3 regions of the Arthrobacter sp. FW306-06-A genome follow, and region 1 is predicted to be linked to each of the others. Evidence: riboswitches for the same ligand, from Rfam matches in the RefSeq annotation. Region 1 holds a riboswitch; each other region holds the start of a gene.
The links. A riboswitch is a leader RNA that binds a small molecule or an ion and turns the genes downstream of it on or off. The one in region 1 is predicted to bind thiamine pyrophosphate.

Region 1 (6,814 bases):
GCGACTCTTCCGAGATGCCGCCCTTGATGCTGGTCAGCGAGGATGACCCCACCTTCACCACGATGCGCCGGGCACCTGCCAGCGCACTTCGGTCCGCGGTGCGCTGGGCAGGGTCAGCCGTGGTGCTCTTAGAGGTCATCGTCCGCTTCCAGTCCGCTTTCCTTGAGGGGCTGGGCGGCGCGGCGGCCGCTGACGGATTCGGTCCAGATCCCGGCTTTCCGCTCCGCCTCAAGCTCGGCGCGGGCGGCAGCCTTGGCATCCCGGCGTTCCTGCTGCTCCTCGCGCTTCTGGGTGCGGGTGGGGCGGTCACCGATATCGGCGAACCGCGGATCAGTGCCGCGCGGTGAGGCCAGGAGTTCGGCACCCGCCATCATGGTGGGCTCCCAGTCGAAGACGACGCCGTCATCCCCGCCGATGACCACGGTGTCCCCCGGCTTGGCGCCCTGCTTGAACAGCTCGGTCTCCACGCCGAGCTTGGCCAGGCGGTCTGCGAGATAACCAATGGCTTCCTCGTTGGTGAAGTCGGTCTGCTTGACCCACCGCTCGGGCTTTTCGCCCAGGACGCGGAACAGCGGCTCCAGGTTCTTCTCCTCGCGACGGATCTTGAACCCTGCCTCATTCACGGCGCGGGGCCGCAACACGGCGGGCTGGACCTTGGGCGGGGCGGCGGCTACGGCGTCGCGGGCGGCCTGGACGATCTCGGCCATGGCGAAGCCGAGCTGGCGCAGTCCCTCGTGGCTGGTGGCGGACACTTCGAAGACGCGGTAGCCGCGCGATTCGAGTTCCGGGCGTACAAACTCTGCCATGTCCTTGCCGTCCGGCAGGTCCACCTTGTTCAGCGCAACCAGGCGGGGGCGGTGGTTCAGGGGAACCACTTCGCCGTCCTGGCCGGCATAGCTCATGTCGACGGCGTACTTCTCCAGCTCCCCCTCGATGATGGCGAGGTCGGAGAGCGGGTCCCGGTCCGATTCCAGGGTGCCGCAGTCCAGCACGTGCACCAGGGCAGCGCAGCGCTCAACGTGGCGCAGGAAGTTGTGGCCCAGGCCGCGTCCCTCACTGGCGCCTTCGATGAGGCCGGGGACATCGGCGATGGTGAAACGCACATCGCCTGCCTGCACCACGCCGAGGTTGGGAACCAGTGTGGTGAACGGGTAGTCGGCGATCTTGGGGCGGGCGGCGGACATCGCTGCGATGAGGCTGGACTTGCCCGCGGACGGGAAGCCCACCAGTGCAATGTCCGCGATGGACTTCAGCTCCAGCACGATGTCGCGGGAGTCACCCTCAAGGCCCAGCAGGGCGAAGCCAGGGGCGCGGCGCTTCTGGGAGGAGAGTGCTGCGTTGCCGAGCCCGCCCACGCCTCCGGCGGCCGCCACGTACTCGGCACCTTCACCTACGAGGTCGGCGAGCAGGGTGCCGTCCTTGGTCTTGACCACGGTACCGTCCGGCACGGGAAGCACCAGGGTCTCGCCGTTCTTACCGCCGCGCCAGTCACCCATGCCGGGACCGCCGTTGCTGGCATGCCGGTGGGGTGCGTGGTGGTAGTCGAGGAGTGTTGTGGTCTGGTGATCGACGCGAAGGATCACGTCACCGCCGTTGCCGCCGTTGCCGCCGTCGGGTCCACCCAGGGGCTTGAACTTCTCGCGGTGGACGGAGACGCATCCGTGGCCGCCCGATCCGCCGGATACGTGCAGGACTACCCGGTCTACAAAGCTGGCCACGTGGATCTCCTCAAATGCTGTTTACCTGGCGTCCGGAACGCCACATCGATTGTAATGCGGTTAAAAGAACAGTGGAGCGGACCCACAGGCCCGCTCCACCGCTTCAGAACTTGTTGTTACTCTGCAGCTGCAGCAGCAACGATGTTGACCACGCGACGACCGCGGCGGGTGCCGAATTCAACGGCGCCCGGGGTCAGTGCGAACAGGGTGTCGTCACCGCCACGGCCAACGCCGGCGCCCGGGTGGAAGTGGGTGCCACGCTGGCGGACGATGATCTCGCCTGCGGAAACTACCTGGCCGCCGAAGCGCTTGACGCCGAGGTACTGAGCGTTGGAATCGCGACCGTTGCGAGTGGAGCTCGCGCCCTTTTTATGTGCCATCTGAAATGCCTGCCTTTAAAATTCTGGGGAATCTGTTGGAAAACCTGAACAGTAACCGGTGGGTTACTTGATGCCGGTGATCTTGACCTTGGTCAGTTCCTGGCGGTGACCCTGGCGCTTCTTGTAGCCGGTCTTGTTCTTGTACTTCTGGATGACAATCTTAGGACCACGGAGGTCCTGGAGGATTTCAGCCGTAACAGTTACCTTGGCCAGGTCAGCGGCGGCGGAGGTGACTTTGTCACCGTCAACCAGGAGCAGTGCGGGCAGCTCGATGGTGCTGCCGGCTCCACCGGCGACGCGGTTCAGGGTAACGAAGTCTCCAACGGAAACCTTCTCTTGGCGGCCGCCTGCGCGGACAATCGCGTACACCACTTGGGAACTCACTTCTCTCGACGTTTATTACAAAATTTGCGTGCGGCACCCGGCTCGGAAATTGGCTGGGATCCCGCTGTGCCTCAACGCCGTGGATTCCCCGGGGAAATCCGTGAGCCGTCCCGGTGGAGCAGTCCGCTTGTTATACACAGCAGAATGCCCCAGGGTCATAACCCAAGTGTTGGCGTAAGCACCGAAGATCCAGAATACGCTAAATCCGTCCACGGCCGCAAATGAGGCTGGTTCCGGCGGCCCCGCTGTGGTAGTAACCACAAACCCGGCGGGCAGCACCGCAACCATGCCACTCCATCATAGCGGCGGCGCTGCCGGCAGCGGTCAGGAATGAAGTCTCGGCGCGTCGAAGAATTCCACTTCCAAGCGGCAGGACTGCTTGAACGCGGTGACCATCGCTGCTCTTTCATGGTCCGACGCTTTCCGCCCCGCCCCATCCACGATGGCGATGGCCCGGCGGGTGGCTTCGGCGAAGCCCTCGTCGGCGTAGGTGCGCAGCCACGCCGCGTAGGCGTGCCCTTCAGGCTCACAGCTGGAAAGGAACTGGGAGTGCAGCTTCCTGCCCACCTCGGCGTAGAGCCAGAAGCAGGGCAGGACGGCTGCCGCCAGGACTGCGTAGCTGCCCGACGCCGATGCTGCTGTGAGGTGGTCAACGTAGGCCTTGGTGACGGGGCCCAGGCCGCCCTGGACCGGCCGTGTGCTGAGCCAGGAGCGGTGGAGTTCCGTTTCCACTTCGAGGCAATTCTGGGCCGATCCTGCCCAGAACAATTGTTCGGCCTCCGAGGGGGCCAGGGCGCTGGTGCGGGCCAGAACGCGGGAGTACCCGTTGAGGTAAAGGGCGTCCTGGGCCAGGTAGTAGGCGAAGTCCTTCTCGGCCAGGTCTCCCGCGGCCAGGCCGCGGATGAAGTCAAGCGCGTAGATGTCGTCGAGGTCCTGTTGGGCTTCCGTCCATAGCCGGGCCGCGAAGCCGCCTTCCTGCAGTGCCGGCCGCAGATGGTGGAAGTGGTGCACTGGCCCGTTCCCCCGGCCCACTGACAGCTGGCCCGAGTTCTCGAGGGCGCCGGCCAGCCAGGGCTTGACGGTCCGCAGTGTTGCTTCCCAGTCGCCCAGGCGTGCCTGCACGGTTGCCATTGCGGAGGAAAGGGAGCATCCCGTGCCGTGGCTGTTGCGGGTGGCAATACGGGGTCCCGGGACTTCCACTATCTCCTCCCCGAGCAGGCCCGCGGTGTTGACCAGAGCGTCCGGACAGCGCTCCCCCGCCAGGTGCCCGCCCTTGACCAGGATTGTGGCCCCGGTGGCATCGGCCAGGCGCCTGCCCTGGGCCAGCGCCTCATCCCAGCTCTCCGCAGGGGCAGCGCCCATCAGCATGGCAAGCTCGGGCAGGTTGGGGGTGATGAGGTGGGCAAGGGGCAGCAGTTCCCGAAGTGCCGCTTCCGCCGATTCCTTCAGCAGCCGGTCGCCGCTGGTGGCAACCATCACCGGATCGAGAACCACGACGTCGGGACGCACCTTTTCGAGCCAGCCGCGCACAGTGCGGATCACTTCCCTGTCACCCAGCATGCCGATCTTGACGGCGTCGATGTTGATGTCGTCGCTGACGGCATCCAGCTGCTGGGCCAGGAAAGCGGCCGGAGGAACGTGCACGGCCTGCACGCCCTGGGTGTTCTGGGCTGTGAGGGCGGTGATGGCGGCCATGCCATAGCCGCCATGCGCGGCGATGCTCTTAAGGTCTGCCTGGATGCCCGCTCCGCCTGACGGGTCCGAGCCCGCGATGGAGAGGACGCGTGGAACGTCACGGCCTGCCGGCAACTCAATGGGTGCATCGAATGCAGCTGGCAGGGGCATGGAAAGGGTTGAAGACAAGAGACATCCCTTCGCCGGTACTAGCCGGACAGGTTCAACGGGTGTGGATCTCAGCCGGCCTTTTGCGCGGCACCCCGTGTCGGTTTCCAGCCTAGCCGCTGGGGCGTATTCCCAGGAAAGGTGACAGCACCTGCCGCAAAGGGGTGGGTGCCGCACGCAGGAGTCCCCGCCCTGGGACTGTTCCCCGTGTCATTCACCGGGGAACCGTCCACAAAGCGGGGACTCCTGAATGTGTCTTTGTTGCCTGTCCGGGGCTTCCGGCTTACAGCTCCGAAGCCGGGACGCCGACGCCGAGGATAATCGGTTCCGCTGCCGCCTTGCCCGGTTCGGCGGTGGCCTGTGCCTTATCCATTTCCGGGGCCTTGGCCGCGTGCGAATGGCCTCCGGCAGTCGACTGGACGTTTTCGTGGTGCTGGACGGCGGTCTCGTTGGCGGCACCCTGCGCACGGCTGGCACCCCGGTGGCGCCGCGGACGGCGCTGCCGGGACTGTTCCAGCGTGTGGTCCGAATAGTCCTTTTCGCCTGGAACTTCCACCGCGGTGCGGGCTTCCGCTCCCCCGGCTTCAGCCCCTGATTCCGGCGTGGCCGGTGCCGGTGCGGACGGTTCGGCTGCCTGCGGCACCTCCGCGGTCCTGGCCGGAGCGTCCTCCACGGACGACGCCGGCTGGCCCAGGTGGGCGAACGCTTCAGCGAGCCGGTCCAAGGTGAGAGCCGGCTTGGGCTGCTGCTCCTCCGCATGCTCCACGAACGGAAGCGGGACTTCCTCGCCACCGAATGTCAGGACAGCCGCCGGACGCGTGGGGGCGTCGGCGTCGTGTTTCTCCTCCGCCGGAGCCGGCGCAGGCGGGGCGGCGGGCACCTGCCGGGTTGCCGCCACCTCTTCGTCGTGCAGGTGGGCGGCGTGGGCAGCAGCGGCGATGTTGGCCAGGGCAAGGCGGGTTGCTTCTGCCTTGGCATGCCGCTCAGCGTCCGTAGGGTCCGGGTGGACGGTGTGGACCTGGACGGCAGGAGCCGGAGCGGCCTCGGGCTGCTGGCCGTTGCGTCCGCGCCGCCGCTTTCGTTCCGAACGTGCGCCCGGCTGGTTGTTGTCGGTCCGCTGGCTTTCGGTGCGGTGGGCTTCCGGCCGGGCTTCGGGCCGGTTGTCATTGCGCTGGACGTGGTGGTGCTCGGCGGCCACGACATTGGCCCGGCGGTGCTCCACGGGATCGTCGTGGGTCACCACGCCGCGGCCGGCGCAGGCCTCGCACTGCTCGCCGAAGACTTCCAGGAGCCCGGTGCCCATGCGCTTGCGGGTCATCTGGACCAGGCCGAGAGAGGTCACTTCGGCAACCTGGTGCTTGGTCCGGTCGCGGCCCAGGCATTCCACCAGGCGGCGCAGCACCAGGTCGCGGTTGGATTCGAGCACCATGTCGATGAAGTCGATCACGATAATGCCGCCGATGTCGCGCAGCCGCAGCTGGCGTACCACTTCCTCGGCAGCTTCGAGGTTGTTCTTGGTGACAGTTTCCTCGAGGTTGCCGCCGCTGCCGGTGAACTTGCCGGTGTTGACGTCCACCACGGTCATGGCCTCGGTGCGATCGATCACCAGGGAGCCGCCCGAGGGAAGGAAGACCTTCCGTTCGAGGGCCTTGTGGATCTGCTCGTCGATGCGCCAAGCGGAGAAGATGTCCTGGTCCTTGGTCCACTTCTCGAGACGGCCCACCAGGTCCGGGGCCACGTAGGTTACGTAGGCCTCGATGGTGTCCCAGGCTTCCTCGCCCGAGATGATGAGCTTGGAGAAGTCCTCGTTGAAGACGTCGCGGACCACCTTGATGGTCAGGTCCGGTTCGCCGTAGAGCAGTTCGGGGGCCAGGATCTTGGTGGAGGCCGACTGGCTTTCGATGCCTTCCCACTGGGCCCGCAGCCTGTTGATGTCGTGCGTGAGCTCTTCCTCGGAAGCGCCCTCGGCGGCAGTGCGGACAATGACGCCGGCGTGCTCGGGCAGGCGGTCTTTGAGGATGCGCTTGAGGCGGTTCCGTTCGACGTCGGGCAGCTTGCGGGAGATGCCGGTCATGGACCCGCCGGGTACGTACACCAGGTAGCGTCCGGGCAGCGAGATCTGGCTGGTGAGGCGGGCACCCTTGTGGCCCACGGGGTCCTTGGTGACCTGGACCAGGACGGTATCGCCGGACTTCAGCGCGTTTTCGATGCGGCGCTGCTTGCCCTCGAGGTTCACCGCTTCCCAGTTGACCTCGCCGGCGTACAGGACCGCGTTGCGGCCGCGCCCGATGTCCACGAACGCCGCTTCCATGGACGGCAGGACGTTCTGGACCTTGCCCAGGTACACGTTGCCGATCAACGAGTCCTGCTGGGTCTTGGATACGAAGTGCTCGGCCAGCACGCCGTCTTCGAGGACCGCGATCTGGATTCTGTCGTCGCGCTGGCGAACGATCATCTGCCGGTCAACGGACTCCCGGCGGGCCAGGAACT
Region 2 (6,814 bases), 490 kb from region 1:
GGAAGACACCAAGCTCCCCCATCTCGAGGCGGAACTGCTGGGGCGCGGCCTGGCCGGAATGGCGCAGGTCAGTGCCCGGTACTGGCTGGAAACCGACGGCAACCTGGACCTCGATGTGGCCAGCGACCTCATCTACCGTTTAGCTTGGCGCGGAATCTCTCGCTTCCCCAAAGAGTCCTAGACTACAAATAAGACAACACCTCGTAGAGAAGTACGAGAACTTCACAGGCTGGGAGGCCCCCTTGGAAATTAAGATCGGCGTTCAGAACGTTGGCCGCGAAATCGTACTGGAATCGACCCAGGATGCCGAGACGGTGGCCAAGGTTGTCGGCGAGGCCATCAGCGAAGGCAATGAGCTGCGCCTCAAGGATGACAAGGGACGCCTGATCATCGTTCCGGGCAATGCCCTGGCGTACGTGGAAATCGGGGCAGAAGAGGTCCGCCGCGTGGGCTTCGGCCAGTTCTAGCCTGCGCCTGAAAGGGAGCATCCATGCTTTCGTTGACCATCGTGGTGCTGGTTGCAGCCGCCGGCGGTGTCATTGTCTGGGCCAATGACAAGCGCCATGCCAAGTACGGCGCGGTGCTGCCGGCGGGGGTCGCCGTGGCTGTCGCGGCGCTGGCATGGATCATCCTCATGGCGGCCGGTTTCGGCTACCTGCCCGGCCTGACCTGGCTCCCCTGGGTCCTGCCCATGGTCCTTGGCATTGCTGCCGCCATCGGTGCTGTGGTCTATCTTGGCCGCACCCGCACACGCCACGATATGGAGCGGCTGACCGCCATCCTGCGGCGCTAAGGCATCCGTAAACGGCCTGTGGCCGCCACCCGTCCGGGTGGTGGCCACAGCTGTTTAAGGTCCGCGGTCAGAGGAACTCCGCCCGGCCCTCCATTGCCGACGAGGCGAGGGCATGCTCCCTGCGGGGGATGCGCCCGGCCGCCCGGGCCATCCTGCCGGCGATCACGGCGTGTTTGAACGCCTCGCCCATAAGGGCGGGGTTCTGCGCCCGCGTCACGGCAGTGGCCAGCAGTACGGCGTCACAGCCCAGCTCCATGGCAAGGGCGGCGTCCGACGCCGTACCGATGCCTGCATCCAGGACCACCGGAACCGACGCACGCGAAACGATGAGCTCGATGTTGTGCGGGTTCAGGATCCCCAGGCCGGTGCCGATAGGGGCGCCCAGGGGCATCACGGCGGCGGCGCCGAGGTTTTCGAGCCGCAGCGCAAGTACGGGATCATCGTTGGTGTAGGCGAACACCTTGAAGCCTCGGTTCACCAGCTGCTCCGTGGCTTCCACGAGCTCCACGGCGTCCGGCAGGAGGGTCTGCTCGTCGGCGATGACCTCGAGCTTCACCCAGTCCGTTTCCAGGGCCTCCCGCGCAAGTTCCGCTGTGAGCACAGCATCCCTGGCGGTGAAGCAGCCGGCGGTGTTGGGCAACACCCGGATCCCGTGGTCCACCAGCAGCTGGAACAGCGAGCCGGTTTCGGCGGGTGAGTAACGCCGCATGGCCACGGTGGTCAGGGCGGTGCCGGAGGCCAGGAGTGCTGCGCCCAGGCCGTCCAGGCTGGGCGCTCCGCCGGTGCCCATGATGAGGCGGGATTTCAGGGCGACGCCGTCAATCACCAGGGCGTCGCCGGCACCGGTGTTCCCGGCGGGGTTGATGGTGCTGGTTTCGGTCATGGCGTCAGCCTCCCTGTACTGCTGTAACGAGTTCGATGTCGTCGCCCTCGGCGAGCGCCGTGGCGAACCATTGGCTGCGCGGCACCACCTGGGCGTTATGGGCGACGGCGACGCCCAGCTTCCCGCCGTCCGTCGCCTGCCCGTTGTCAGCCAGCGGGCGTCCGGTGACCTGGCTGACGAGTGTGGTGATGGAGGCGCCGTCGGCCACCGTGTGCGGGTTTCCGTTGAGGGTGATGTTCACGCTGTTTCCTTGGTGTGGGTGCCATTGTCGTGGAGGCCGTGGGTGGCCGTTCCCGGGCCGGAGAACCGGCCCGGGCGGAAGGGGACCCAGCGGGGGTCGGCTTTTCCGTCGAGCAGATCCGTGCAGATGGCTGCTGCAGCGGGTGTGAGCAGGACGCCGTGCCGGAAAAAACCGGTGGCGATGATGAGCCCCGGAACGTAACCGGCTTCCGTTGCGGATCCTTCGCTTCTTAAGGCCAGGTCCACCGGCACCCTTCCCAGCAGCGGCGCATTGTCCGGGGTTCCCGGGCGGGCCCGGGCCGTGCATTCCAGAAGTTCGAGCTCGGCGACGGCGGGAACCAGCGCCTGGGCATCGCGCAGCAGCTGGTAGACGCCGCCGGCACTGACGGCGTCGGACAGGGCGTCCTCGCGCTGGGTGGCTCCGATCACCACGGTCCCGTCCCGGCGCGGAACGATGTACACCGGAACTCCGTGCACCAGTCCCCGCACCGTTGCGGTCACCAGGGGCTGGAGGGGGCCGGGCACTGCAAGCCGGAGGATGTCCCCGTGGACGGGACGCAGGGGCAGCTCGAGGCCATGGGGGAGGTCCGCGAGCGCCCCCGCCTGCAGCCCGTTGGCCACCACGGTTTCCGCTGCCAGGACGGTGCCGCCACCGGCGAGCCGAACCCCCGTAACGATGCCGTCCTCCCACAACAGCCCGCTTGCCCGCTCCGGCACTGCGTAACCGTCCACTGCCCCTGCCACGGCGAGGTGGTGCGTTTCGCGGGCGCCGCCGGCCAGTGCCAGCCGCAGGGCCGCCACCAGCCGGCGGGGATCCACCTGGTGGTCCCCCGGGGTATCGAGGGCGCAGGCGATGGCGGGGCTGAGGAGGGGTTCGCGTTTGCGGGCCTCCCGGACGGTCAGGGGTTCCACGGACAGCCCGCTCGCCTGTTGAACTGTGCGCAGGTCCATCAGGGCGCGGCGGTCGGCGGCGTCGGCGCCCACGGCGAGTGTCGGCGTCGTGAGGTATCCGGAATCCGTGCCCGATGCATCGGCGACGGCGGCCGCGAATGCCGGCCACCGTGACGATGCCTCCAGCATGAGTTCCAGGAGGTCCTCCTCCTGGTAGTGCAGTTCGCTCACGGGGGCCAGCATGCCGGCGGCAGCCCAGCTCGCGCCGGAACCTGGCGCGTCGTCAATGAGGACGACGGAGCGTCCGGAACGCTGCAGTTCCCAGGCGATACCGTGTCCCACCACTCCCCCGCCAATGACGGCGACGTCGGCACGAAGGGTGGGGGGAATGGACGCATCAACGGACGAGGGCTGGGTGGTGCCGGGGGTACGCATCTGGGTTCCTTCCCTACGCCGGCATTAACCGGATCAGGTCAAGCGGTCGGCTCTGACGCCCTCTCAGCCCGGCGCTTTGTGACAGCTGCCGCGGGCTCCCGCAGTACCTCCCCAGTTTAGAGGAATTAGGCTTGCAGGCATGAATGCGACCACCCCTTCCCTTCCCGCAGGTTCCCACGCTCCGGCCGGCGGAGTTGCCAATGCCGAGGTTGTCAACGCCCGCGACAGCGAGGCCCTTAAGGCTGCCCGCCTGTATCTCTGCACCGATGCACGGCGGGACCGCGGCGATTTTGCGGAGTTCGTGGACGCGGCCTTTGCCGGCGGCGTGGACATCATTCAGCTGCGTGACAAGACCATCGAGGCAGCCGAGGAACTGGACCTTTTGGCTGTGCTGAAGGAAGTGGCGGTGCGGCGCGGCAAGCTGTGGGCGGTCAACGACCGCGCCGACATCGCCGTGCTTTCCGGGGCCCCGGTGTTCCATATCGGCCAGAAGGACCTGCCGCTGGCGGCCGCACGCACGCTGGTCGACGGCAACGCCGCCATCGGACTCTCCAGCCATACGCCCGAGCAGGTGGATGCCGCCCTTGCCGCAACTGCCGCACCGTCCGGGCTGGACTACTTCTGCGTGGGCCCTGTCTGGGCTACGCCCACCAAACCCGGCAGGGCCGCCGTCGGTCCCGAACTGGTCAAGTACGCGGCCGAGGCGTCACGGCAGGCTGCGGACCCGGTGCCCTGGTTTGCCATCGGCGGCATCGACCACGGCAACGTCCGCCAGGTGGCGGAGGCGGGTGCGCGCAGGATCGTGGTGGTCCGGGCCATCACCGAAGCCCCTGATCCCGCCGCAGCTGCTGCCTCCCTCCTCGACGCGCTGGACGCTGCCGGTTCCTGAGCCTGCTTAATCGCGGAACTTGGGGCTACGCTGAATTTTGTGTCACATCATCGGCTGGCTCCCAACGTCCACGACCATAAGAACGCCTTGGAAGAGGCGTTGGGCCTGCTGCGGACGGAGCTTGAGCTTCCGGGCCCGTATCCCGCAGAAGCCGTGGAAGACGCCCTGGCTGCCGTTGCGGCGCTGCAGCTGCCGTCCTACGACCTGACCGCCGTCGAGTTTGTCACCATCGACCCGGCATCCTCCACGGACCTGGACCAGGCAGTGTTTATTGAATTGGACGGGGACGGCTACCGCGTGATGTACGCGATCGCCGATGTTCCAGCCTTCGTTGCGCCGGGAGGCCCCCTGGACGCGGAGACGCGGCGGCGCGGACAGACGTTCTACGCTCCTGACGGCCGGATCCCACTGCACCCGGAGGTCATCAGCGAAGGGGCCGGGAGCCTGCTGCCCGGCCAGGAGTGTTCGGCCTTCGTCTGGGATTTCACGCTCGACGGCGAAGCAACCGTACTGACGGTCAGCGTCCGTCGCGCGAGGGTCCGCAGCCGCGACAAGCTCAGCTACCGGGGCGCCCAGGCAGCCCTCGACGCCGGGACCGCCCCGCCCGTGCTCCAGCTGCTCCGTGAGGTGGGCCTGAAGCGGGTGGCACTGGAACGGGCGCGTGAAGGTGCAAGCCTGAACATGCCTGAGCAGGAGATTGTCCAGCTGCCCGACGGCGGCTACCGGATTGACGCTGTTCCACAGCTTCCGGTGGAGGACTGGAACGCGCAGATTTCGCTGATGACCGGGATGGCGGCGGCGCAGCTCATGCTGGAGGGCAAGGTGGGCATCCTGCGCACCATGCCGGCCCCGGACGAACGGTCGCTGAAGCATTTTCGCCTGCAGACCGAGGTGCTGGGCAGGCCATGGGACGGCGAAGTCAGCTATGGCGAGTATCTGCGGTCCCTGGACCCCACCGATCCGCGGCAGCTGGCCATCATGCATTCGGCAGGCATGCTGTTCCGCGGAGCCTCCTACACCGCCTTCGACGGGACCGTCCCCGAGGATGGGATCCAGTCCGCCATCGGCGCTGCCTATGCCCACACCACCGCGCCGCTGCGCCGGTTAGTGGACCGCTTCGTGCTGGTCATCTGCGAGGCCCTGAGCAACGGCGGCGATGTTCCCGGCTGGGCGCGGGAGGCCCTGCCGCTGCTGCCGGGCATCATGGCAGGCTCGGACCAACTGGCGTCACGGATGGAACGCCTGGCCCTGGATACTGTGGAGGCGGCCCTGCTGCTGAACCACATCGGGCAGGAGTTCGACGCGATCGTGATCTCCGGGTCCAAGCCGCAGAACGGGAACACTAACGGCAACGGGAAAAACGGCAAGAACGGCAACGGCAGCTCCGGGATCATCCAGATTGCCGAACCCGCAGTGACGGCGCGCTGCGCCGGCGAGCTGGAGTCCGGCACCAAGGTCCGGGTCCGGCTGGTGTCCTCAGACATCACCACGCGGGAGATCCACTTCGAACTCGTCTCCTAAAGGGCCAGCGGAACGCCCCGGGCGGGAGGAAACCGTGGTTCCACGCCCATGCGGCTAGACTTGAAGGGTAGAACTGGATGCCCGGTCGTTGATTTCCTCGATTTGAAACCAACAAGCCCGCCCCTACGCGATCTTGAGATTTACCCGTTGGTCACCAGTGCCAGCATTTAGATAGCCCGCGATCGGCTTCCACTGGAATCGCTTGCGCGCCTGAGCGTGCTCCGGAGCGGCCAGCCTTGGCCGGCCCGTTGAGCAGGCAGCGCCATTGCCCAAATGAATAAGGAAACTCCCCTGTGAGTGAATTGCATACCCACCAGCTCCTCAGCGATGAGTCCGGCACGGAAACTATCGAGCCGGAAGAAACCATCATCTCCGACGAGACGCCGCACGAGATCGCGGAGAAGTCCTTTGCCGACTACAACGTGCGCGCGGACATCGTTGAGTCCCTGGCGGACGCCGGGATTACCCACCCCTTCCCCATCCAGGCCATGACCCTGCCGGTGGCTCTTGCCGGCCATGACATCATCGGCCAGGCCAAGACCGGCACCGGCAAGACCCTGGGCTTCGGTATTCCCGCACTGCAACGGGTCATCGGCCAGGACGACCCCGGATACGCCAAACTCGCCGTTCCCGGAGCCCCGCAGGCCCTCGTGATCGTCCCCACCCGCGAGCTTGCCGTGCAGGTGGCCAGCGATCTGCAGACGGCATCCCGCAAACGCAACGCCAGGATCACCACCATCTATGGTGGCCGCGCCTACGAGCCCCAGGTTGAGGCGCTCAAGCAGGGTGTCGAGGTAGTGGTGGGCACTCCCGGGCGCCTGATCGACCTGTACAAGCAGAAGCACCTGAGCCTGAAGAACGTGAAGCTCGTCGTCCTCGACGAGGCCGACGAAATGCTGGACCTCGGCTTCCTGCCGGACGTTGAGACCCTCATCGCCGGCACCCCTGCGGTCCGCCAGACGCTTCTGTTCTCGGCTACCATGCCCGGCCCGGTCATTGCCATGGCGCGCCGCTACATGACCCAGCCCACCCATATCCGCGCAGCGGATCCCGAGGACGAGGGCCTGACCAAGCGGGACATCCGCCAGCTCATTTACCGCGCCCACAGCATGGACAAGACCGAGGTGGTGGCCCGCATCCTGCAGGCCCGCGGCCGCGGACG
Region 3 (6,814 bases), 150 kb from region 1:
CAGCGGCGGCGGTCGGTGTCGACGACGTCGACGCGTACCGGTTCGCCACCGGCCAGTGCTGCCACCACGGTGCGCAGTGCGCGTGCCGTGCGGCCCTGGCGGCCGATCACCCGTCCAAGGTCATCCTGGTGAACGCGCACCTCGAGGGTATCCCCGCGGCGGTTGTTCTTCGAACTGACCTTGACGTCATCCGGGGAATCGACGATTCCACGGACCAGGTGCTCCAGCGCTTCTGCCAGCAATCTACTCAGCCTCGGTGGTCTCAGCTTCGGCGTCGGCAGGGGCCTCGGCAGCGTCAGACTTGGAGGCCTTCTTGGTGATGGCTTCCGGGATGATGACCGAGCCCTTCTCCGGGGCGACGAAGGATTCCTTCTCGACCTTGGTCTTGAGGGTGCCTTCCTGGCCCGGCAGGCCCTTGAACTTCTGCCAGTCACCGGTGATCTTCAGGATCGCGGCAACCTGCTCGGACGGCTGGGCGCCGACGGACAGCCAGTACTGGGCACGCTCTGAGTTGACCTCGATGTATGAGGGCTCTTCGGTGGGGTGGTACTTGCCGATCTCCTCGATGGCACGGCCATCACGCTTGGTGCGTGAGTCCGCGACGACGATGCGGTAGTACGGTGCGCGCATCTTACCGAAGCGCTTAAGGCGAATCTTTACGGCCACTTTTGTGGTCACTCCTGTTTCAGAAAAGGGGTGAACCCGGCTTTCTGCACCCGTGGGGCGGGCCGTACTTGCGGGCTCGAAGGACAGGATCCGGACGCGGAGAGAGGGGCCGCGCAGATCGAGTACCTGTCCATTGTGCCAGATGAGCGCGGTTAATTCGACTTGGCGCGGGCGTGGCTGGCGCGCCGGCCATACGGGGAGCGCCGAAGGGTTCCAGGACCCGGCTCAGGCGGACCAGACGTACAGTCCGGTCCGTTCTGAATCGTCGATTCCGGCGGCGAGCTGCGCCAGTTGCTGCACATAGGTCCGGGCCTGGCCTGCGTCGAAGGGCATGTCCTCCTGGGCGGCCCACTGTTCGGCAACGTCGTCGAGGACGTTGCCTTCGCCTTCGGTTTCGTATGAGAGCAGATCCGCCAGGGCGCGGACCATGGCCGGCGGCACGGCGAGGAGCGAGTCGCTGGCAACGTCCACCATGGTCAGCTCGTAGTCGGCGCCGCCCGCGTGGACGGCCGTTCCCGCCAGGTCGCCCAGCTGCTCAACCTCGAAGTCGCTGATTCCCTGGATCCGCACCGCATGGGCGGCAGGGCCGCCAGCCGCGGAGCCGCTGCCCTCGTCGAGGATGCCGGCGCGTTTCAGCGCGGCGTCATGGGTGGCGACAAAGATCTCGGTGAAGCCCATGGGGTTGCCCTTCTTCCGTTAGCGGGACAGCGCGCCGGGCGCTGCCCGGCCGTACGGGATCAGCCTAGTAGTTGCCCGCCTGCCCGCGCACGCCGGACCCTTTCTGTGCTGCCCCGCCGCGCAAACGGGGGCCAAGTCCACCCGTCAGCGGACGGCTACCCGGATCCGGTTGCGCCACGGGTCCTCGAAGCGGAGCTCGGCACCGGTGTGGTGCGAGGCCACTCCGGCAACCTTGAGGCGGTCCGCCAGCGCCCCGACGTCGTCCCCTGAAGGAACTTCAATCAGCACCTCGCCGAGCCCCAGGGTGTCCTTGCGCGGCCCGGCACCGCGGCTGTTCCAGACGTTCATTGCCATGTGGTGGTGGTAGCGGCCGGCGGAAACAAACAATGCCTGCCCGTGCCAGCCGGCCGTCTTTTCGAAGCCGAGGGTTCCCACGTAGAAGTCCCGGGCGGCCTGGACGTCACCCACCTGGAGGTGCACGTGGCCAACGCCTGCGGTTGTCCGGCGCTGGCCTTCCAGCGACTCTTCGGTGAGGTACTGCTCCAGGTAGCGCTGCGGCGGGAGGGCAAGGCTGTCCATGACGACGTCCGTCCCGTTCCAGGACCAGTTGCTGCGCGGGCGGTCCCAGTACAGTTCAATGCCGTTGCCCTCGGGGTCGGTGAAATAGAAGGCCTCGCTCACCAAGTGGTCGGCGCTGCCGGTGAAGGACCGCGGCTCGTACTGGGCGGCCGTGGCGACGGTGGCGGCCAGGGAAGCCTGGTCTTCGAACAGCAGGGCGGTGTGGAACAGGCCCGCCTCTCCCCTGCCGGGAATATGCAGTCCCGGCGCCGGGGCCAGGTGGACCAGCGGCCTGCCGAGCCGGCCAAGGTAGAGTCCGCCGTCCTGCTCAGCCACCACCTCGAGTCCCAGCGCGCGCTGGTAGTAGTCGGCCATGAGCTTCATGTCGCCCACCTTGAGCATCACGGTGCCCATGGCGAGGTCGGCAGGAAGAAGATCCTGGCTGCTGGCTGCTGCGGTCATTGATGGCTCCTTGTGTTGGAGGCCGTCCCAATGGCGGCCTGTCACACATTAAAATTACTTGAAGCTTCAATTTATTCCAAGTCCCCAAGGGCCCTCTGGTCAGCGGATGATGCGGCCGCCCAGCACCACATGCTCAAGCGACCTGATGGTCTCCGGCACGGCCCGGGGGTCTTCCCGGCACACCACCGCGTCGGCCCGCGCTCCTTCCGCCAGGACGCCCGCCCCCAGCCAGGTCCGGGCGGCCCAGCATGCGGCATCCAGTGCTGCCGTCATTGGCAGGCCGGCGCCGTGCAGTTCAAGGATTTCGTCCGCGATCCTGCCGTGGCGGATTGTGCTGCCGGCATCGGTTCCGGCAAAGATGCGCACGCCGGCTGCGTGGGCCTCGGCCGCCCGTTCCAGCCTGCGTTCCCACAGGGCGCGCATGTGGGCGGCGTAGCGCGGGAACTTGGAATCCGCCTGCGCCGCGATGTCCGGAAAGGTGGCGATATTGATGAGGGTGGGCACGATCGGTATGCCCTGTTCGGCGAACCGGGGCAGGTGGCGGGGCAGGAGGCCCGTGGCATGTTCAATGCAGTCGATTCCGGCATCCAGCATCTGGTCCAGGGTGTCCTCGGCGAAACAGTGGGCGGTCACCCGGGCACCTTCGTCATGCGCTGCCTGGACGGCGTCACGGACGACGGCGGCGGGAAAGGAAGGAGCCAGGTCACCGGCGCCGCGGTCAATCCAGTCCCCCACCAGCTTGACCCAGCCGTCGCCGTCGCGCGCCTGCTTGCGGACGGCCTCCACGAGGCCCTCCGGCTCCACTTCCTCCGCGAAGCCGCGCAGGTAGCGCCGCGTTCGGGCGATGTGCCGCCCGGCACGGATCAGCAGCGGGAAATCCCCGCGGCCCTGCATCCAGCGGGTGTCGGCCGGTGAACCGGCGTCACGGACCAGCAGGGTTCCTGCGTTGAGGTCAGCCAGGGCCTGCTCCGCAGCCGTGGCGGCGTCAACGGGGCCGCCCGGTCCCAGCCCGATGTGGCAGTGCGCGTCAACGAAACCCGGCAGTACCCAGCCATGGAGGACCCTGCCCGGCTCCGTCACGGGACGGGTGAAGGTGAGGCTCCCGTCCACGGACCAAAGCCCGTACCGGATGCTGTCGGGTCCGGTCAGGACGGGTCCGCTGAATTCAATGACTTGTGGCATCAGGACTTCCTTTCATTGCCCGGACAGGCTAGCACCGCGGATTGTGACAACGCGGTCCCAGGGGCCTGTGGTAGCTTCGTTCCTGACCACACGGGTGCCCCTGCAGGGGCTGAGATCGGGCTGACGCGGCCTGCGACCGTTGAACCTGTCCGGGTAATGCCGGCGAAGGAAGTGAGTATTCCCTTGAGTACACAAAACACCCAGTTAAACGCTGCCCAAATCCAGGCAGAAACAACAGCGGACGCTCAGACAGCACTTCAGGTGACCCAGTCCCTGAAGTCGCATTCGCTGGCCTTTATCGAAGATCCCGGCGCCGGGATCCGGGTGCCGGTAACGGAAATTTCCCTTGAGCCATCCCCCAACGGCCGGCCCAACGAACCGTTCCGCACCTACCGGACAGCGGGGCCGGGCAGCGACCCCGTCCGGGGCCTTCAGCCCTTCCGTTCGGAGTGGATTGAGGCACGGGCAGACACCGAGGCGTACACCGGCAGGGAGCGCAACCTGCTCGATGACGGCCGCTCGGCAGTCCGCCGGGGTGCCGCCTCTGCAGAATGGAAGGGCGCCCGGCCGGTGCCCCGCCGCGCCGTCGACGGCCGGACAGTGACGCAGATGCACTATGCCCGGCAGGGCATCATCACCCAGGAAATGCGGTTCGTGGCGCTGCGGGAAAACTGCGACGTCGAGCTGGTCCGCAGCGAGCTGGCCGCCGGCCGCGCGATCATCCCCAGCAACATCAACCATCCCGAGTCCGAGCCGATGATCATCGGCAAGGCCTTCCTGGTGAAGATCAACGCCAACATCGGCAATTCCGCGGTCACCAGCTCCATCGCGGAGGAGGTGGACAAGCTGCAGTGGGCCACGCAGTGGGGCGCCGACACCGTCATGGACCTGTCCACCGGCGACGACATCCACACCACCAGGGAATGGATCATCCGCAACTCCCCCGTCCCCATCGGGACAGTACCGATCTACCAAGCCCTGGAAAAGGTCAACGGCGAGGCCAACGCGCTGACATGGGAGATTTTCCGCGACACTGTCATTGAACAGTGCGAGCAGGGCGTTGACTACATGACCATCCACGCCGGCGTGCTGCTGCGGTACGTCCCGCTCACAGCCAACCGCGTAACGGGCATCGTCTCGCGCGGCGGCTCCATCATGGCCGGCTGGTGCCTGGCCCACCACCAGGAAAACTTCCTGTACACGCACTTCGATGAGCTATGCGAGATCTTCGCGAAGTACGACGTTGCGTTTTCCCTGGGTGACGGTCTGCGCCCCGGTTCCACCGCTGACGCCAACGACGCCGCCCAGTTCGCGGAGCTGGACACGCTGGCCGAGCTGACGCAGCGCGCCTGGGAATACGACGTGCAGGTGATGGTGGAAGGCCCTGGCCACGTCCCCTTCCACCTGGTCCGGGAAAACGTCGAGCGCCAGCAAGAGCTGTGCAAGGGCGCGCCGTTCTACACCCTGGGGCCGCTGGTGACTGATGTTGCCCCGGGCTATGACCACATCACGTCGGCCATCGGTGCCACCGAGATTGCCCGGTACGGGACCGCGATGCTCTGCTACGTCACCCCGAAGGAACACCTGGGCCTGCCCAACAAGGACGACGTGAAGACCGGCGTGATCACCTACAAGATCGCCGCCCATGCTGCGGACCTGGCCAAGGGCCACCCGGGCGCGCACGAGCGGGACGACGCGCTGTCCAAGGCCCGTTTCGAGTTCCGCTGGCGGGACCAGTTCGCGCTGTCCCTGGACCCTGTCACCGCCGAGGCGTTCCACGATGAGACGCTGCCGGCCGAGCCCGCCAAAACGGCGCACTTCTGCTCGATGTGCGGGCCTAAGTTCTGCTCCATGCGGATCAGCCAGGACATCCGTGATGAATTCGGCTCCGCGGAGGCCCAAGCGGCGCTTGCCGGCGTGGCATCGGGGATGCGGGAGAAGAGCGAGGAGTTCCTGGCCGCGGGCGGCAAGGTGTACCTGCCGGAGCTGCGGGTTCCCGCGGAAAGCTAGGACGCCCGGGCCGGCTGGCTCCGGCTGACCTGCCGAATGAACTGCCGGATTGCCTGGTCCCCCTCCGGGGAGTCCTGGGGCCGGTGCCCTCCCGTGGCAACGCGGTGCAGGGCGCCGGTCTCCCGAAGGTACCCGGCGATTTCCTCATACAGCGGCTCCCAGCCGCCGGTCAGGACCAGCGTGGGCACGCCGGGGACGATGTGCAGCGGCGCCTCCCAGGACGGCGACTGGAGCCGGAGCCTGCGGGCGGACCTCTTCTCCTCGGCGGTGGCCGGCTCCTGGAGGTCCGTGGCATAGACCCGGCGGACGAATTCGCGCTGGAAGTCCTCGTCGCTTAGCTGGTGGCGCACCTCGAAGAGGGGCTGCATCAAGCTGATGTGGGCGGCTGTGGCCGGCAGTTCCGCGGTCAGCGACAGGCACGCCGGTTCCACCAGGGTCAATGAGAAGACCAGGTCCGGGCTTTCCACCGCGGCCATCATGGCGGCGATTGCCCCTTGGGAATGGGCCACAACGTGCCCGCCGGCGGCGCCGCGGCCGTCATCGGCGAGGGAGCGCAGGATGATGGCGGTGTCTGCGGCGAAGGAGGACTCCAGCGGCTCCGCGACGGCATCGTAGCCGTGCCGCCGGAGGAACAGGGCGTCATAGGACAGTGCCATGCCGTGCTGGCGCGGCCACGCGGCAGCGCCAAAGTTTCCGGCGCCGTGCACGAACACTACCCTCTGCTTGAACATGTCCCAACCCTATTCCACGGTGCCGACATCCCCACCGAAAAGCGCCAGGTGTCGTCTTGAGCGATCAAAACGACACCTGGCGCTGCACGATGATGGTGAACTGCTACTTGCCCAGGAACTTGTCGAAGCCCTTGGGGAGGTTCAGCTGGGACGGGTCGAAGTCGCTGCCCTGCTGGCCGAAGGCGGCCCCGGTGGGCAGTGCCTTGGCCGCATTGGCGCGCCGGGCTTCGGCTTCCTTGCGCTCCTGCGCAGCCTTGGCCGGGTTGCCGGACTTTGCCTTTTTCTTGGGCGCGTTCTTGGCGTTCTTGCGGGCACCGCCGCCGGCACCAGGCAGGCCGGGCATCCCGGGCATTCCCGGCATGCCGCCCTGGGCCATCTTCTTCATCATCTTCTGGGCCTGCGCAAACCGCTCCAGCAAGCCGTTGACCTCCGACACGTGGACGCCGGAACCACGGGCGATGCGGGCGCGCCGCGAGCCGTTGATGATCTTCGGGGCAAGCCGCTCGTGCGGGGTCATGGACCGCACG

Region 2: linked by a shared signal. The riboswitch ahead of thiO (glycine oxidase ThiO) and the one ahead of thiD (bifunctional hydroxymethylpyrimidine kinase/phosphomethylpyrimidine kinase) in region 1 are both predicted to bind thiamine pyrophosphate.
Region 3: linked by a shared signal. The riboswitch ahead of thiC (phosphomethylpyrimidine synthase ThiC) and the one ahead of thiD (bifunctional hydroxymethylpyrimidine kinase/phosphomethylpyrimidine kinase) in region 1 are both predicted to bind thiamine pyrophosphate.

The regions. Positions count from the first base shown of each region.
Region 1 is NZ_CP084552.1:2,570,157-2,576,970, forward strand. Features, by position in the region: gene proB (glutamate 5-kinase) at 1-139, opposite strand, end outside; gene obgE (GTPase ObgE) at 129-1,718, opposite strand; gene rpmA (50S ribosomal protein L27) at 1,835-2,098, opposite strand; gene rplU (50S ribosomal protein L21) at 2,162-2,470, opposite strand; gene thiD (bifunctional hydroxymethylpyrimidine kinase/phosphomethylpyrimidine kinase) at 2,807-4,327, opposite strand; TPP riboswitch at 4,335-4,432, opposite strand; gene LFT49_RS11885 (Rne/Rng family ribonuclease) at 4,608-6,814, opposite strand, start outside.
Region 2 is NZ_CP084552.1:3,057,430-3,064,243, forward strand. Features, by position in the region: gene LFT49_RS14200 (TetR/AcrR family transcriptional regulator) at 1-181, shown strand, start outside; gene LFT49_RS14205 (DUF3107 domain-containing protein) at 243-467, shown strand; gene LFT49_RS14210 (hypothetical protein) at 491-793, shown strand; gene LFT49_RS14215 (thiazole synthase) at 861-1,676, opposite strand; gene thiS (sulfur carrier protein ThiS) at 1,681-1,917, opposite strand; gene thiO (glycine oxidase ThiO) at 1,914-3,242, opposite strand; TPP riboswitch at 3,236-3,354, opposite strand; gene thiE (thiamine phosphate synthase) at 3,382-4,131, shown strand; gene LFT49_RS14235 (RNB domain-containing ribonuclease) at 4,171-5,652, shown strand; gene LFT49_RS14240 (DEAD/DEAH box helicase) at 5,946-6,814, shown strand, end outside.
Region 3 is NZ_CP084552.1:2,720,028-2,726,841, forward strand. Features, by position in the region: gene LFT49_RS12735 (RNA-binding protein) at 1-242, opposite strand, end outside; gene rpsP (30S ribosomal protein S16) at 244-666, opposite strand; gene LFT49_RS12745 (hypothetical protein) at 892-1,344, opposite strand; gene LFT49_RS12750 (VOC family protein) at 1,489-2,364, opposite strand; gene LFT49_RS12755 (amidohydrolase family protein) at 2,464-3,546, opposite strand; TPP riboswitch at 3,627-3,734, shown strand; gene thiC (phosphomethylpyrimidine synthase ThiC) at 3,730-5,556, shown strand; gene LFT49_RS12765 (alpha/beta hydrolase) at 5,553-6,287, opposite strand; gene ffh (signal recognition particle protein) at 6,391-6,814, opposite strand, start outside.